DNA from 2 places in the Streptomyces sp. NPDC005423 genome. Region 1 is predicted to be linked to the other one. Evidence: riboswitches for the same ligand, from Rfam matches in the RefSeq annotation. Region 1 holds a riboswitch; the other holds the start of a gene.

Evidence for each region. A riboswitch is a leader RNA that binds a small molecule or an ion and turns the genes downstream of it on or off. The one in region 1 is predicted to bind S-adenosylmethionine.
Region 2: another riboswitch for S-adenosylmethionine. It lies ahead of ABZT12_RS25865 (amino acid ABC transporter permease); the one in region 1 lies ahead of ABZT12_RS17025 (aminotransferase class V-fold PLP-dependent enzyme).

Annotation. Positions count from the first base shown of each region.
Region 1 is NZ_JBEXET010000014.1:7,005-11,406, forward strand. Features, by position in the region: gene ABZT12_RS17015 (cytochrome bc complex cytochrome b subunit) at 1-766, shown strand, start outside; gene trpD (anthranilate phosphoribosyltransferase) at 929-1,993, shown strand; SAM riboswitch class IV at 2,067-2,183, shown strand; gene ABZT12_RS17025 (aminotransferase class V-fold PLP-dependent enzyme) at 2,347-3,723, shown strand; gene ABZT12_RS17030 (Lrp/AsnC ligand binding domain-containing protein) at 3,805-4,086, opposite strand; gene ABZT12_RS17035 (rhomboid family intramembrane serine protease) at 4,083-4,402, opposite strand, start outside.
Region 2 is NZ_JBEXET010000027.1:82,044-86,445, reverse strand. Features, by position in the region: gene ABZT12_RS25875 (ABC transporter substrate-binding protein) at 1-15, opposite strand, end outside; gene ABZT12_RS25870 (amino acid ABC transporter ATP-binding protein) at 83-880, opposite strand; gene ABZT12_RS25865 (amino acid ABC transporter permease) at 877-1,866, opposite strand; SAM riboswitch class IV at 2,242-2,350, opposite strand; gene ABZT12_RS25860 (glutathione S-transferase C-terminal domain-containing protein) at 2,427-3,311, opposite strand; gene ABZT12_RS25855 (ABC transporter ATP-binding protein) at 3,575-4,402, opposite strand, start outside.

The sequences.
Region 1 (4,402 bases):
GATCTGGGCGATGGGTCCGTACCGTCCCGACATGGTGTCCACGGGCGCCCAGCCGGACTGGTACATGGGCTTCTCCGAGGGCCTGATCCGTGTCATGCCGGGCTGGGAGCTCAACTTCTGGGGCCACACGCTCGTCCTGGGCGTGTTCATCCCGCTGGTGATCTTCCCGCTGGTCCTGGTGACGATCGCGGTCTACCCGTTCATCGAGGCCTGGGTCACCGGCGACCGGCGCGAGCACCACATCCTGGACCGCCCGCGGAACGCCCCGACGCGCACCGCGTTCGGCGCCGCGTGGATCTCGTGGTACTTCGTGCTGCTCATCGGCGGCGGCAACGACATCTTCGCCACGCACTTCCACCTGTCGATCAACGCGATCACCTGGTTCGTCCGGGTCGGCTTCTTCGTCGTACCGGTGCTCGTCTTCCTCGCCACCAAGCGGGTCTGCCTCGGCCTCCAGCGCCGGGACCGGGACAAGGTGCTGCACGGCCGCGAGTCGGGCATCATCAAGCGCCTGCCGCACGGTGAGTTCGTCGAGGTGCACGAGCCGCTCAGTCAGGACGCGCTGCACACGCTCACCGCGCACGAGCAGTACCAGCCGGCCGAGATCGGCGCGACCGTCGACGAGAACGGTGTCGAGCGCAAGGTGAAGGGCTCCGAGAAGCTGCGCGCCAAGCTCAGCAACGCCTACTACGGCGACGAGTCGCAGATCCCCAAGCCCACCGTCGAGGAGTACAAGGAGATCGCCAGCGGCCACGGCCACCACTGATCGCTGCGCACGCCACGCCACGGTCGAAGGGCCCCCGTCCGGTTGTCGGACGGGGGCCCTTCGCCGTGCCCGGCGCTGGATAGGGTGGGCGCACCGGATTCACCGGGTGCGCCGGCGTCACTCCGGCAGCCACTGCTTTCTACGACCATCAGGAGCGGCCCCATGAGCGCTGTGACCCCCGCTGGAGGCGACACCGCGGCGGGCCGTTCCTGGCCCGACGTACTGAGCGCGCTGCTGGCCGGCCGGAACCTGAGCGCCGCCGACACCGCCTGGGCCATGGACCGCATCATGAGTGGCGAGGCCGCGGACGCCCAGATCGCGGGCTTCCTGGTGGCGCTGCGGGCCAAGGGCGAGACCGTCGAGGAGATCACCGGCCTGGTCGAGACGATGTACGCCCACGCGAAGCCGCTGGAGATCCCCGGTCCGGCCGTCGACATCGTCGGTACGGGCGGCGACCGGGCGCGCACGGTCAACATCTCCACGATGTCCGCGGTGGTGATCGCCGGCACCGGGGCGAAGGTCGTCAAGCACGGCAACCGCGCCTCCTCCTCGGCGAGCGGTTCGTCCGACGTGCTGGAGCGGCTCGGCATCAACCTCGACCTGACGCCGGAGCGGGTGGCGCAGGTGGCGCAGGAGGCCGGGATCACCTTCTGCTTCGCGGCCAGATTCCACCCGTCGATGCGGTTCGTCGGCGCGGTCCGGCGCGATCTCGGGATCCCGACCGCGTTCAACCTGCTCGGCCCGCTGACCAACCCGGCCCGGGTCACCGCCTCGGCGGTCGGCTGCTTCGACACGCGCATGGCGGGGCTGATCGCGGGCGTGCTGGCCGAACGGGGGGCGTCGGCGCTGGTGTTCCGGGGGGACGACGGGCTCGACGAACTGACGACCACGGCGACCTCACGGGTCTGGACGGTCCGCGACGGCAAGGTGACCGAGGAGACCTTCGACCCCCGGGACGTCGGCCTCGAACTGGTCCCGGTGGAGGCCCTGCGGGGCGCCGACCCGGAGTACAACGCCGGTGTCGCCCGCCGCCTCCTGGACGGCGAACGCGGCCCGGTCCGGGAGGCCGTCCTGCTCAACTCGGCCGCGGCGCTGGTGGCGTTGGAGCGCGGGGACGGCCCGCTCGCGGACCGGCTGCGGGCCGGGATGGAGCGGGCCGCGGAGTCGATCGACTCGGGGGCCGCCGCGCGCACCCTGGAGCGCTGGTCGGCCGCGAGCAACGCGTAGCCCGGGCCTCGGCGTCCCGCGATCCGGACACGGGTTGCGGGACGCCGATCACCTCACGTACGTTTTCTGACCAGGTCATGAGTGACAGTCATGAGGCCCCGGCCGACTGTCCGGCAACCCTCCGTCCGTGGCGGGGTGCCCCGGGTGAAGACCAGGCCGTGGGCAGCGAGGTCCGCGGCAAGCGCGGGCCCCTCGAAAGACACCAGGGGTCCTGGTATCGAGGGAGCCCTCTGTGAGCAAGCGAATGCGATAGGGCGTCGAGCCCCGCCTCCGCATACCCCTTTCACCTTTTCCCGCGCCGGAGTGGTCTCCGCTCGCGCGGTGAAGTCGCCTGCCTCATACGGGAGTTCGCCATGTCTGTCACCACCGCTGCCACCGACCGGACCGTTTGTTCCCCGCTGCCCGTTCTGGGCCGGGATGTCACCGTCCCGCTCGTGACGGGCGGCGAGGTCACCTACGCGGCGCTCGACTACGCGGCCAGCGCCCCGGCCCTCCAGCGCGTCTGGGACGACGTGGCGGCCTACGCGCCCTACTACGGCAGCGTCCACCGCGGCGCCGGCTACCTCTCGCAGCTCTCCACCGACCTCTTCGAGAACGCCCGGAAGACGGTCACCGAGTTCCTCGACTGCCGCGCCGACGACCAGCTGATCTTCACCCGCTCCACCACGGACTCCCTCAACCTGCTCGCCCAGGCCCTCCCCGCCGACTGCCAGGTCTTCGTCTTCGAGACCGAGCACCACGCCTCCCTGCTGCCCTGGCGGGACGCCCGGGTCACCTACCTCGACGCCCCGCGCACCCCCGGTCAGGCCGTCGAGACCCTGGAGCGCGCCCTCGCCGGGCGCGCCGTGTCCACCGCAGGGGGCCAGGGCCCGGCGCTGGTCTGCGTGACCGGCGCGTCGAACGTCACCGGCGAGCTGTGGCCCGTACGGGAACTCGCCGCCGCCGCGCACGCCCACGGCGCCCGGATCGTCCTGGACGCCGCCCAGTTGGCCCCGCACCACCCGGTCTCCGTCCAGGACCTCGACGTCGACTGGATCGCCTTCTCCGGCCACAAGCTCTACGCCCCCTTCGGCGCGGGCGTGCTGGCCGGCCGCGCCGACTGGCTCCGGGCCGCCGACCCCTACCTCGCGGGCGGCGGCGCCTCGCGCCGGGTCACCCGGCGCGAGGACGGGGGAGTGGACGTGGAATGGCACGACAGCGCGGCCCGCCACGAGGCCGGCTCGCCCAACGTGATCGGCGCCTACTCCATCGCCTCCGCGTGCAAGGCGCTGACCGAGGCGGGCTTCGACACGCTGGTCGCGCGGGAGCGGTACCTGATCGAGAAGGTCCGCACCGGCCTCGCCGGGGTCCCGCGGGTGAAGGTGCTCTCCCTCTTCGGCGACGACGCCCCCCGGGTCGGCGTGCTCTCCTTCGTCGTCGAGGGCTGGAACAGCTCCCACTTCGCCGCCGCCCTCTCCGCCGAGTACGGCATCGGCGTCCGCGACGGCCTCTTCTGCGCCCACCCCCTGGTCCGCACCCTCCTCGGCAGCGACCCGCAGACCCAGGGCGAGTGCGGGGCCCCCGAGGCGGCGCCCGGCGAGAAGTCCCTCAACGCGATCCGCGTCAGCTTCGGCGCGGGCACGCCGGACGAGCACGTGGACCGGTTCGTGACGGCGGTACGGGAGCTGGTGAGCGACGGCGCGCGGTGGAACTACCGCACGGAGGACGGCCGTTGCGTCCCGGCGGTCTGACCGGACACCTGCCGCGAGGCGGCGTTCACGAGGCGGCGTTCACGAGGCGGCGTTCACGAGGTGGCGTTCACGAGGCGGTGCTCACGAGTCGAGCCCGATCGCGAACGCCGCCTCCAGGTCGTGCTGGGAGTAGGTCCGGAACGCCACGTGCGTGTCCGTCCCCTCCACGCCGGGGATCTTGCTGATCCGCCCCGGGATGACCTCCGCCAGGTCCTCGTGCTGCCGCACCCGCACCATCGCGATCAGGTCGTAGGTCCCGGTCACGGAGAACACCTCGCTCACGGACTCCAGCGCGGCGATCGACTCGGCGATCTCGGGGATCCGGTCCACGCTGGTCTTGATGAGGACGATCGCGGTGATCACGGCTGGTTCTCTCCCTCGGGGGCCGTAGCTGGGGCGGACTTCACTCTAGTCGCCCGCCGGTCCCCCACCACCGCCCCGCCGGGGCCGCCCCGCGGGCCCCTCCGCCTGCCGAACCGCAGCCACGCGTAGCCGAACCCCAGCGAGAAGCCCACCAGGTGGGCCAGGTAGGCGACGCCGGGTCCCTGGGACGCCTGCCCCAGCGCGAGCCACTGGAGGGCCGCCCAGAAGGGGAGGACGACCCAGGCGGGGAAGCGCAGCGGCAGGAAGAAGAGGAACGGGAGCAGGCTCGTCACCCGCGCCCTGGGGAACAGGTACA
Region 2 (4,402 bases), on a different contig from region 1:
GCTGAGGGAAGACATGGCTGTTCCTAGGCTCGGTGTTCGGGGTGTTCGGGAGGGTGGCGGACGCGGCTGAAGTGGCGGGCGGCTAAAGGACCTTGCTGAGGAAGTCCCTGGTCCGCTCGTGGTGGGGCCGGTCGAGGACCTCGTGCGGCGGGCCCTGTTCGACGATCTTTCCGGCGTCGATGAAGACCACCCGGTCGGCGACCTCGCGGGCGAAGCCGATCTCGTGGGTGACGATGACGAGGGTGGTGCCGCTGGTCGCCAGATCCTTGATGACGGCGAGGACTTCGCCGACGAGTTCGGGGTCGAGGGCGGAGGTCGGCTCGTCGAAGAGGATGACGCCGGGGCGCAGGGCGAGGGCGCGGGCGATCGCCACCCGCTGCTGCTGACCGCCGGACAGCTGTCGCGGGTAGGCGCCGGTCTTCTCCGCGAGACCGACCCGGCCGAGCAACTCCCGTGCCAGTTCCAGCGCTTCGGGCTTGGTGAGCCTGCCGGTGGCGACCGGGGCCGCGGCCACGTTGTCCAGGACGGTGAGATGCGGGAACAGGTTGAAGTTCTGGAAGACGAACCCGATGCGGCCGCGCTGGGCCAGGATCGCCCGCTCGCTCAGCTCCTTCAATCGCTCCCCTTGGCGCTTCACCCCGATCAGCTCGCCGTTGACGCTGACGTAGCCGATCTCGGGCTTCTCCAGGTGGTTGACGACCCGCAGCAGGGTGGACTTCCCGGAGCCGGACGGGCCGAGGATCACGGTGACCTCGCCGGGCCGTATCGTCAGGTCGACGCCGTCCAGCACCCGGTGGGCGCCGTACCACTTGTGCACGTTGTGCACGTCGACGGCGGCGGGCACGATCTCCGTCGGCGGTTCGGCTGTCGTGGTGGTCATATCGCGGCCTCCCTGCGGATGCGGGCCCGCAGGTCGGTGAGACCGGCGCGGAGTTTCTGCAGCGGGGTCGGCGGCAGGGAGCGGGTGGCGCCCCGGGCGTAGTACCGCTCGACGTAGAACTGGGCGACGGAGACGACACTGGTCAGGATCAGGTACCAGACGGTGACCACCAGCAGCAGCGGCACGATGTCGCCGGGGTAGGTGGAGCCCATCGACTGCGCCGTGCCGAAGAGGTCGAGCAGGGAGACGTAGAAGACCAGTGAGGTGCTCTTGACCAGGCCGATCAGCTGGTTGACGTAGTTCGGGGTGATGGAGCGCAGCGCCTGCGGGAAGACGATCCGGCGGAACTGGTAGGCCTTGGGCAGGCCGAGGGCGGAGGCCGCCTCGTGCTGGCCCTGGTCGACGGAGAGGATGCCGCCGCGGACCACTTCGGCCGCGTACGCCGCCTCGTTGAGGCTGAGGCCGACGACGGCGACGGCCATGTCGGTGGCGAGCCTCGACTCGTCGAAGGAGAAGAAGGCGGGGCCGAAGGGGACGCCGACGCTGAGCGTCTTGTACAGGGCGCTGAAGTTGTAGAGGAAGATCAGCACGACGATGAGCGGGACGGAGCGCAGCGCCCACACGTAGGTCCAGCTCACCGCGCGCAGCACCGGGCTCTTCGAGAGCCGGGCGACGGCGAGCAGGATGCCGCCGGCGAGCCCCAACACGGCGCTGAGCGCCGCCACTTCGAGGGTGATGAGGAGTCCGTCGAGGATCGTCGGGCGCAGGAACCAGTAGCCGAAGCGGCTCCACTGGTAGAACGGGTTGGTCGCCAGGCCGTGGACGAACTGGGCGACCAGGACCAGCACGACCACGGTGACGGCCCACCGGCCGGGCCGGCGCAGCGGGAGTACGCGCTGCGCGGTCAGTGCAGCCGGGGGGTCCGACCGGGCGTCGGCGGACGGTGTCTCGGCCAGGGACACGGTGGTGCCTGGGGGTTCACTCATGGAGGGCTCCGGCGGTAAGTCGGACACCCGGACCGCGGCGGCCGTGGCTGGGCGAGGACGGCGGAGCCGTCGACGACCCTGCGCCGCGGCGCAGTTGCACGGAGGGAAACGCAGTGACCGGGAGCTGGCGGACAACGGCTCACCGCACGGGCGGTGTTCGTCGGTAACGCGGGAAGCGGGGGCTGGGAGGAGCGTCAGCCTCGACAGCGGGCGCAGCCCGGTCCGGTACACAGTGCGCTGTTGACGCGGAGCAGATCGACGGAGCGGTCGGCGACGAGCGGGTTCGCGGACGGCCGTACGCAGCCCTGGGAGCGGCGCGGGGCCGTCCTGGTCGCTGCGTACATGTCCGTCACCGTCACTCTTCTGGGCCCGTGGGCCTCGCGCTTACCGAAACGTCATCCGGTCCGGTCGTCACCTGGGGCACCCCACCGCGTGCGAGGGTTGCCGGTCAGCTAGCCAGGGCTTGTCGCTGACGCTCATGACCGATCTGGCCGTAAGTTAGACAATTGCCCGAACGGATGTCAACGCCGGTCCACCGACTGGACGCCGCGGCACGCCGTTCAGCTGCGGCGGGCCTCGGTTCCGTCCGCCGCGTGGGCCGCCCAGTCCAGGATCTGGACGGCGGCTCCGGCCGCCTCCAGGCCCCGGCAGTGGGCCTCGTGGCGGCGGGCGATGCCGTCGAGGTCGAGCCGGCCGCCGAAGGCGGGGTGGGCGGCGAGCCGCCGGGCGTAGGCCCACAGCCGGGGGTGGTCGGCGACGCGCTGGACGGCGGCGGCGTCCAGGTGGTGGCGGTGCACGGTGTCGAGCTGTACCAGTGACACCCACAACTCGACGTCCGCGGCGGTGAGTTCGTCGCGGATCAGGAACTCGAGGCCGTCCAGCCAGCGTTCCAGCGCGCCCAGTGTCTCCAGCAGCCGGGCGAGGGCCGCGTCGCGTTCCGGCTGTCCCGCGCCGGCCGCCCCGGCGCACTGCGCGGCGTCCTCGATGCCCTGGGCGCACATCCGCTCGACGGCCTCGATCTCGGAGTCGGCGCCGGCCGGGTGGAGGTCGGGGCAGCCGGTGCCGAAGTGCCGGGCGAGGTCGCGGACGATGTCCTGGGCGTGGTTGCTGACGATCCGTCCGGACCAGTCGTCGCTGAGCACCGGCGCGGCGGCCGGTCCGGCGTAGTGGTGGGCGCCGGCCTCGTAGAGCGGGCGCAGGGCGCGGTGGCCGCCGTCGGCGTGGTCGGGCACGGCGGGCAGGTAGGTCACGGGGCAGACGTCGTCGAGACCGAGCAGGCTGTGGGTGACGGCGATGCGCAGACAGTCGGGGTCGGCGGTGGACAGGTGCAGCCGGTAGCGGCGCGGCACGGCGTAGTGGCCGCTGCGCGCGTCGCGTCCGATGCGGCCGCGGAAGGCGGGGGCGGGCCGGTCGGACGGGACGGCGGCGGAGGGCGTGCTGGACATGGGTCTCCCCGGGGACGGGCGCGCGGACGCGCGGCGGAAGCGTCGTCGAGCGGTGGGCGGGTGTCAGCGCAGGGGACTGATGGCGCTGCGGACCCGCAGCAGATCGATGTGACGGCGGGAGGTCAGAAGGGGCGTACGGATCACTCGGCTGGTGACCGGCTGGAAGCGCCCCATTGTTTCCCTACCTGTTCACTAGGATTCCCATCTGGAGTGTCGATCCACCTCCGCGCGCCGTCAAGAGGGTGTCCACGGGGCGAGCCCGGTCAGGACCGGGTAACCACGTCGGAACCGGCGGTGCTCTCGTCGAGGAATCCGCCCGACTGGTGCTGCCACAGCTTGGCGTAGGCGCCTTCGGCCGCGAGGAGTTCCTGGTGGGTGCCCTGCTCCACGATCCGTCCCCGGTCGAGCACGACGAGCCGGTCCATGCCGGCGACCGTGCTCAGCCGGTGCGCCACCACGAGCGCGGTCCGCCCCTCCATGAGCCGCCACAGCGCCTCCTGGACGAGGAGTTCGCTCTCGGAGTCCAGCGCGCTGGTCGCCTCGTCGAGCAGCAGGATCGGGGCGTCGCGCAGGATGGCCCGGGCGAGCGCGACCCGCTGGCGCTGGCCGCCGGAGAGCTTGATGCCCCGTTCGCCGACCATGGTGGCGAAGCCGTCCGGCAACGCGTCGGCGAACTCCGTGACGTGGGCGGCGTCGGCGGCCCGGCGGATCTCGGCCTCGGTGGCGTCCGGGCGGGCGAAGGCGATGTTCTCCCGCAGGGTGCGGTGGAACATCGCCGGGTCCTGCGGGACGTAGGCCATCAGTCCGCGCAGGTCGGCCTGGCGCAGCCGGCTGATGTCCTGGCCGCCGACGAGGATGCGCCCGGCGTCGATGTCCGTCATCCGCAGCAGCAGCCGGGCGAGGGTGGTCTTGCCGCCGCCGGAGCGGCCCACCAGGCCGACCTTCGCGCCGCTGGGCACGGTCAGGTCGAGCCCCCGGAAGAGGGGCTCCGCGCCCGCGTGGGCGAAGAGGACCCGCTCGAAGCGCACGTCGGCCGCCTGGGACCGCACCGGTTCGGGGACCGGCGGGTCGAGCACGGTCGGGGGCTTCAG